Regions from separate parts of the Paenibacillus sp. FSL F4-0125 genome, predicted to be linked through region 2. Evidence: a T-box and tRNA genes for the amino acid it is inferred to sense, from the RefSeq annotation. Region 2 holds a T-box; the other holds one or more tRNA genes.
The links. A T-box is a leader RNA that pairs with one kind of tRNA and senses whether it is charged. The one in region 2 lies ahead of NST74_RS23425 (valine--tRNA ligase), so its partner is inferred to be a tRNA-Val.
Positions count from the first base shown of each region.

Region 1: it encodes a tRNA-Val, which carries the amino acid that the T-box ahead of NST74_RS23425 (valine--tRNA ligase) is inferred to sense. The anticodon was not compared.

Region 1 covers NZ_JBBOZJ010000001.1:2,751,309-2,755,741, forward strand. The annotation lists gene NST74_RS11855 (hypothetical protein) at 1-41, shown strand, start outside; gene NST74_RS11860 (hypothetical protein) at 615-854, shown strand; one part of gene NST74_RS11865 (IS3 family transposase) at 973-1,261, shown strand; one part of gene NST74_RS11865 (IS3 family transposase) at 1,261-2,117, shown strand; tRNA gene NST74_RS11870 (tRNA-Val) at 2,246-2,317, opposite strand; gene NST74_RS11875 (hypothetical protein) at 2,450-2,752, opposite strand; gene NST74_RS11880 (site-2 protease family protein) at 3,078-4,154, shown strand; gene NST74_RS11885 (hypothetical protein) at 4,259-4,433, shown strand, end outside.
Region 2 covers NZ_JBBOZJ010000001.1:5,260,268-5,264,700, reverse strand. The annotation lists gene NST74_RS23435 (RluA family pseudouridine synthase) at 1-147, shown strand, start outside; gene NST74_RS23430 (LysM peptidoglycan-binding domain-containing protein) at 501-1,868, shown strand; T-box leader at 2,439-2,722, shown strand; gene NST74_RS23425 (valine--tRNA ligase) at 2,926-4,433, shown strand, end outside.

The DNA of each region.
Region 1 (4,433 bases), 2.5 Mb from region 2:
TTTATGTCTTGGTAGATTATTATCTTGATCAGAGGAGTTGAATATATGAGCTATTTTGAAAGAGTTAATAAAATATCAAACATTTTATTTTGTGTTTTTGGATTGTTTTTTATTATGACTATAATTTTCTTTTCTACTAGCAGCTTCTCAGAAATCTTGCGTTATAATTTCACAAATGACTTAAGAGGAGCAATGATTACAGTCATTTGTTTTATGATCTCTTTATTTTCACTTGTCCTGGGCATTACTTTGAAATGTCTTGTAAAAGACTCTGATGAAACGATCCAGCTTATTGCCACAAGAATAAAGTAGTTGTTGAAATTTCAGCATGTATAACAAATCCCTGCAACATTTGCTTATGATGAAACCATTATATTGGATATTCGTATTCCTATAAAATGATGTTGAAAGGTCGTGTGCGTGATGGATAACGGGTATTTTGTTGGATGGGGTACATTAGCATTAATAAATGCTGGGTTAGCACAAGGTAAAAATAGGAGTGGATTAAACTGGTTTTTAATTTCTTTACTTTGTGGCCCATTGGCTACATTTTTCCTTGTAATATCGAGTAAGCTGCAAATTCATTAGCCCATTATATTTCGGGAGGGGATTTTTTGCTGAAAGCACTAAGGCTGTTCGGTATTCTATTTAGTGCAGCAACAATCATTCTGGCAATACTATTTTTCCGCGGTCAGGATCAAGCGATCATGTCTTGGACAATGATGGGGATGTGTGGAGCTCTGATTTTTAATGGAGGAGCTACCTATATTAAAACTAAAGATAAAATGGCTGCTCTATCTTCGATTGTTGGGATGGTACTCTTAATATTCTCGCTTACTAAATTTCCATTTTAATAAAATACCCCATCAACCTATAAGGGACTGACCCCATAACGTGAGACAAATCAAAACACCTTCAAAAGAATGGAACCTTGTCGTAAGATAAGGAGATCATCTTGGAGGTGTTTTTGCATTGGCAACCAGAGTAAGTTATCCCGTGGAAATAAAGATGAAAGCTATAGAAATGAGATTAGCAGGCGTACCTGTGAAAGAGGTTATGGAGCAGCTCGGAATACGGAATAAGACACAGCTAAAGACATGGATGAGATGGAATCGAAATGGTGAACGGCATCGTTTGCAGCAGCCGGTGGGTAAACAGTACAGCTATGGAAAAGGTCCGGAGGACTCTTCGGAGCTCGAAAGAGTAAAGGCAGAGAACCGATTCTTAAAACAACAATTAGAACTGCTAAAAAAGTACGAGGAGTTGGAGAGGAGGTGGAACCAGAGGCCGTTATTGCCTGGATCGAATCCATTCGAAACGAAGTGACGGTGTCTGAGGCTTGTAGATGGCTCGGAATCGCAAGAACGACTTACTACCGCTGGAAAGCAGCTGTGGAGACAAAGCATACAGACAAAGTGGTGGAGAAAATCCGGGAGCTTTGCATCCGTCATAAATTCCGCTACGGGTACCGGAAAATCACGGCGCTCCTTCGGATAGAGCAGAGTATAAATCACAAGCGAGTCCAGCGGATCATGCAGTGTGAGGGGCTTCAGTGCCGCGTGAGGATGAAAAAACGAAAGGTGACTGGGCAATCTGTACACTCCTTTGAAAATCTGCTCAAGCGACAGTTTCATGCAGAAGCACCTCTGCAAAAACTCGTCACGGACATTACCTATTTGCCATTTGGCGGGAAGATGTTGTACTTCTCCAGCATTCTAGACTTGTACAATGGTGAGATTGTGGCTTACAGTATAGCAGATAAACAAGATACCTCTTTGGTGTTGGATACATTAAATCAACTTCCCAAGCAGGAAAAGATGTTGCTGCATAGCGACCAGGGCAGCGTGTATACGTCCTTTGCGTACCAGGAAGCTGTAAAAGGAAAAGGCATTACCATGAGCATGTCCCGTAAAGGAACGCCCGCTGATAATGCCCCCATTGAATCGTTTCATTCCACCCTAAAGTCTGAAACGTTCTACCTCGAAGATCTCACATCTACAACGACTGCAATCGTTGTAGAGACCATTCGAGACTACATCATTTACTATAACTCATTTCGAATTCAAGCGAAACTAAATAACCAGTCACCGATGGATTTCCGGCGACTGGCTACTTAAACTTGTAAGGTGTTTTGATCCCTGTCTCACAAACGGGGGTCAGTCCCAATTCGTATCACAGGGGTTTTTAATAGAATTATAAGTGAATAAAAAACAAAAAAAGCCTTGAAATTCAAGGCTTTTCGATATAGGACGGATGGGGTTCGAACCCATGACCCCTACCCTGTCAAGATAGTGCTCTCCCGCTGAGCTACCGTCCTGCGACGAATTTCATAATACCATACGATAGAGTAGGAAGGCAATTCTTTTTTTACAATCTATAGGGATGATAGTTTACATAGTCTTTAAAATAATAAGAAAAGGGGATGCCCCTGACATCCCCTCGCACCGTCTCAGATAAAGAACGGGAGTAGAAATATATCGCTTATTCCGAAAAAAGGGATGCGTCGTGGAAAGAAGCGGCGTCTTGGAAAAAAGCCAGGCCGAAAGCCGAATTGTCTATACGCCGATTCATGTGTAGGCATTCCGTTTAAACGTTCTATCATTTCGTTGCTGGGAACCGCAAGAGTAACATAGTTTTGATCTACATGGGCAATAAAGCCATCAAAGGACTGACCGTCAGTCGTTGTAATACCAACGTATTTGTTCATACAATTCCAACTGACCTGTTGATGTAAATTTGCATTTGTATCCATAAATAACCTCCTCAATTGAATAACCCTGATAACAGTCTATGGTTCGTAGCCTATAACGTTCACGGCGTTAGCCTATCGGGTAACCATAAAATTCGGGTTATTTTGTGTGTGGTGGTAGTGTATTGGAGCGGAATCACTTTCTTCCCTTGAATAATAGTAAAAATTATCCATTATCTGTTTGTTTGACGCTGAAACGATTCTAAAAGTTGCGCCGTATATTTAGCCAAATGCTTTTTTATGGAAATACTCCTTAAGCGCTTATGATAAAATGGATAGTAATGTACAGCCGTTGGATAAAAATTGAAAGAAAAAGGAGCTTGAGATCTTGCCGCAAAATGAGCAGAAAAAGAATTCTTCCACGCCATGGAAATGGTTGGGGGGCGGGACGGCGATGCTCCTGTTTAAAGGAAAGGCGATTTTGTCCCTTCTGAAAATAGGTAAAATAGCCGGGCCGCTAATTTCGATGATAATTTCGATATGGGCGTATGCGTTGATATATCCGTGGGGGTTTGCCGTGGGTTTTGTTCTGCTCTTGCTAGTCCATGAATTAGGGCATGTAATAGCAGCTAAACGAATCGGGCTTCCAGTTAGCGCTCCACTGTTTATACCGTTTTTGGGAGCATTAATCACAATGAAAAAACAACCGCTGGATGCGAAGACGGAAGCTTATATTGCTTTTGGAGGTCCGATTTTGGGAACCGTTGGGGCTACAGCCGTTTTTGGGGCGGCTTATTACATGGATAGTCCGCTACTCTATTCCTTGGCTTATATAGGTTTTTTGCTTAATCTGATTAACCTGCTGCCGATTCACCCGCTTGACGGTGGCCGTATTGCTACTGCGGTTACGCGTTGGCTGTGGCTTGTGGGACTCGTGGGCGGTTTAGGCATCATCATATATATGCGTTCGATCTTATTCTTTATAATTTGGGCGTTATTTGCTTACGATCTGTATAACAAATATGTTAAGAGACGTTCTAACAATCGTATTTATTCTGTAACGAAGGGTTTCTTAATTCCAGTAGAGCCACTTAGAGATGCAGGCTACATGATTCCAGGGTCAGAGCATAGAAGAGATTTACCTTTTACAACCTACAGTGATTTGGATAGACAGCAGTATGTAGGGGTGCGATGGGATCAACTAAACTACATTGGTAGAGCTACACTTCCTCAGCAATGCATAATTGAAAAGGTGCGTATCTCGCAGCTGGAGCCTGTGACCCTAGAGAATGGGATGCATCTTAAGATGAATTGCGATATTAGCTATACGGTCTACGAGAATGATAAGTATTACGATGTGCCAGCCAGCTCACGCTGGAAATATGGCATCGCTTATTTTGTAATAGCTGGTTTTTTGGCAGGGATGATGTACATGGTTCATGTCATTGGAAATGTGAATCTTTAAGGATTAGAATCAGAGAATGAAGTTCTTCAATGGTTTATAAAACTCTTGAACCGTCAAAGCTGTAAAGAGAATAACCGCAGTTGAACGGTGAAAGGAGTATGACCATGCCTAAAATTATGAAATGGGAAGTCGGCGTTTGTCTGTTGTTACTGATGGTTTTGGTAGGTTGCTCCGAGACCAAGCCAACAAAAGTCATGGAAATCAATGAGATGACGAATCTAGATGGAAAACCTAAAGGTCAGTACCCTCCATTATCGCCAGTGATGCAAGACACATACA
Region 2 (4,433 bases):
TGGGCTTCAAGCGCAGCCGGCCGTCATGCGCTACATGGTGAATCGTTGACCTTTCGCCACCCTTGGAGCGGAGAACAGCTTGAGGTGAGTGATCCGTGGCCGGAGGATATGCTGCAGCTGCGGGAGCTGCTGGCTGAAGCACCTTAACGATACGTATACCTAAGAGCCGTAAAATCAGCAAAAGCTGGTTTTACGGCTTTTTTGATTTATTTTTCGCAGAGTAAATAAATTTCTAATTTTTTTCAGAAAGAAACATCTATCTATGTCCTATTAGCAAACGAAGCATATAATACTTTGTTCATGCGGAGCAGGGTATGTCTGTACAAGGAGAGTTCGATTAGCCTCTGAATTTATGAAATTAATTAGCACCCTGTCCGGTTAGTGCGCCAAAGTTGTCATGCCTTTCTGTTTGAAGCATATACATGTGGGGAGTAACATTTTGGGCTTATGCTCTGGGCCTGTCTCAGGGTAAGATTATGCCAAGAAGGAGGACATATCCCGTGTTTGATCAGTCCCACGGCTTGCGGTTTGATATTTATGAACGCATTCACCTATCGGAAGAGCTTCCGGGAATAGCTGAGCTGGAGGAGGTTGAACTACTTCCGGAAATCCAGGTGATTCAGCGGGAGGATCGTGCCGAGTTATATGGTCAGCTGTTGCTTACCGGACTCTACCGGAGCGAAGATGACCGAACACAGCGTCTGGAGCACGCCATTCCCGTTGAAATCACTGTTCCGCTTACACGCGTCAGCTCGATTGAAGATATTGGGGTGGAGATCGAGAATTTTGATATTGATCTGCTCACGATGCGTACTGTGAATATAACAGGCGTATTATCCCTGCGGGGAATCGGTGGTACGGAGCCTCAACCACAACCGACCTGGCAGCAGGAAGAGTACACAGTGGCTTATTCCCCTCTCAGTGATGACAGGGTAATCGAAGCATCTGCAGAGAACCAAGAACACGAAACTGATGCGCTTTATGAAAATTCACAGTGGACCTTTGGTGAGGATGCAGCGGAGGTTGCTGTAGAAGAACATGAGCATGCAGAAGCGAATGCTGAAGCAACAGAGGCCCCGCTGGTCTCAAGCGGAGTGGGTCAATCGTCCCCTATAGTTAATTTCTCATCCGCTCATGAGAAGGACAAGGGCGCGAAAGCCCGGACGCATAGTCTGGATTCGCAAACTGAGGATTCCAAAGCAGGTATAGCGGATTACTGGTTTAAAGCTGAGTCACAAAATGAGGAAGCTGAGGCTACACAGCTGAATCAAGTTAGCCAAGTGAGTGAAGCGGATCAGGAGCAAGAAGCGGAATATACCTTTGCTTCCAGAGAAAAAGCTGTCCCAGCAGCCACTGTTGAGGCAGAGCAGGACATTGCTGTATTCGCTTCAGAGGCAAACCATGAGCTTCACGCACAAGAAGAGAATGCTCAGCCGATCAGTGAGAATTCGAACGAAGTCTTTGTTTCTCAAGAGACGGTGCCACAACCAGAGGAGAAGCAAGACCTTAAGATTGCGCTAGGTAGTAAGAAAGAAGCAGAGGTTCCAGCGAAAGAACATCTCACCTTCTCTTCATTACTCAGCTCTAGCCGTTCTCGTAAAGAACAGGAAGCTCTTCAGTCCGAAGGAACTGTATCGGCTGCAGCGATCATTCCAGAAGCGGGAAATAATACAGAGTGGAAGAGCAGATTCATTACCGGAGCAGATGGCGCTAACTTGTTCCGGAAGGTTCGACTTTGCATCGTGCAGCGTGAAGAAACACTAGATACGATCGCAGAGAAGTATCAGCTAAGTGCACGGGAGCTGGGAATGTATAATCGATTGTCTGGGCAGAGTGTAGAAGAAGGGCAAGTGTTGTACATTCCGTAGTTGAGTTACAATGCGTACTCACATGATTAGATAAAGCGGCTGTCCCAACAGTAGATTTTTTACTGATAGACGGCTTCTTCTTCTCTAAAAAATCAAAAAAAAGGGGTCAGATTCAGGAGCTTATACTTGTCCTTGAATCTGACCTCTTTGAATTGTGCCCACCCACCTAAACGACCTTAAGCATCATATTCTCGGCAAACGGTTCGCGACGACAACAATTAGGGAAAACCTCCCTATAATTCAGATATAATTGCTCAATAGACTGATAATTAAGGAATTTCTCCCTGAAAATCAGCTGATTTCCCTACGAATAAGATATTACCTCTTTTTTTAGGGAGAAAATCCCTAATCCTATTCATTTAAAGCAATTATCGGCTATAATCAGGGGGTTTTTCCCTAATTACTTAAAAAGAGCAGCTGCTCAATAAGTGGCATTCGCACTTTTTGGAGAGCCCCTTTGTCATATATAAGAAAGTATAAGTCGAAATTCCGCTTATAGTCCCGCTGTAGAAGCCTATTCAGGTTGACTAGGGATGACTCAAAATGTATTATGGAGTAAGCAATATCTAAGTAAAGACTGGGAACGGGAAGAGTAGGCGGTCAGCCCTTCAGAGAGCGGAATGCAAGTGCTGTGACATTCCGTAGGATACAGCCACCGAAGTCGCCCCGGAGTCGCCCTTCTGAGCTTGTCTTCATAGGCATGAGAGATAAGTTAGGATGTGGCCGGTAGCAGCCGTTATCTGTACGAGTGTCGCGCTAAGCTTCTGAACCGTAAGGTGAGAGAAGTGTAGGTTTATTTTTCATTGGCGCGAAACAAAGGTGGTACCGCGAAAGAATGGCCTTTCGTCCTTTGAGACGAGGGGTCTTTTTGTTTTTTAAATATAAGAATGTATAAGTTTCACTCTGTATATCGTTCTTATATTTTTACAAGAAACTACAAGTAACCAAGTGGAGGTATCAGAGAATGGCTGACCAAAACAATCTAACAGCGGCAGAGTTGCCGGACCTGCAAGATACAGCGGCAGATGCTGCCGCTGCAAACGACACTAAGAATGAAATGCCAACAACGTATGATCCGAAATCGGCAGAAACCAAGTGGTATTCCTACTGGACAGAGGGTGGATATTTCCGTGCAGGCGGACGTCCAGATGCAAAAGCATATAGCATTGTAATCCCGCCACCAAACGTAACGGGAATGCTGCACATTGGCCATGCGCTTGATTTTACGCTTCAGGACATCTTGATTCGTACGAAACGGATGCAGGGCTTCGACACGCTTTGGCTACCGGGTACGGACCATGCCGGTATCGCAACGCAAACAAAGGTAGAGCAAAAGCTGCGTGAGCAAGGAATCTCAAGACATGATCTCGGACGCGAGAAGTTCCTGGAGCAGGTATGGGATTGGAAAGATAAATATGCGAACACCATTCATGAGCAGTGGGCTAAGATGGGGCTTTCCCTTGACTATTCCCGCGAACGGTTTACCTTGGATGAAGGGTTGTCGAAGGCTGTACGTGAGGTATTCGTTAAGCTTTACAATAAAGGCTTGATCTACCGTGGGAAACGTATCATCAACTGGGACCCGGCGGCTCGCACAGCATTGTCGGATATCGAGGTTGAATATAAAGAAGTTAACGGTCACTTGTATCACCTGCGTTACCCGCTCAAAGACGGTAGTGGATTTATTACAGTAGCGACTACACGTCCGGAGACGATGCTGGGCGATACGGCGGTTGCTGTTCATCCGGAAGACGATCGTTATAAAGATCTGATCGGCAAAACGTTGATCCTGCCGATTATTGGCCGTGAGATTCCGATTATCGCTGATGATTATGTAGACAAAGAGTTTGGTAGTGGTGCGGTTAAGATTACACCAGCTCATGACCCGAATGACTTCGAGATGGGGCAACGTCACAACTTACCGCAGATTAACGTAATGGATGAGAGCGGTACGATGAATGAAGAAGCAGGACCATATCAAGGTCAAGACCGGAGTGTATGTCGTAAGGCCATTACTGCTGACCTGAAGGAGCAAGGTGTGCTGATCAATATCGAAGATCATGTGCATCAAGTAGGACACAGTGAACGCTCTGGAGCCGTTGTTGAACCCTACTTGTCCACACAATGGTTCGTGAAGATGCAGCCACTGGCTGAAGCTGCCATAAACGCACAGAAGGATGGGAACGGGGTTAACTTTGTACCGGACCGTTTCGAGAGAACTTACCTGAATTGGATCGAGAACGTTCGCGATTGGTGTATTTCCCGTCAGCTGTGGTGGGGACATCGAATTCCAGCATGGTATTCCGAGTCTACTGGTGAACTGGTTGTGGCAAATGACGAGGAAGAAGCGCGCCGGATCAGCGGTCTAACCGATCTGAAACAGGACGAGGATGTATTGGATACTTGGTTCAGCTCTAATCTGTGGCCTTTTGCGACACTAGGATGGCCGGATGAGAACAGCGCAGATTTCAAACGCTACTATCCGAACGATGTGCTCGTAACAGGTTACGATATTATTTATTTCTGGGTAGCGCGGATGATCTTCTCAGCCCTCGAATTTACCGG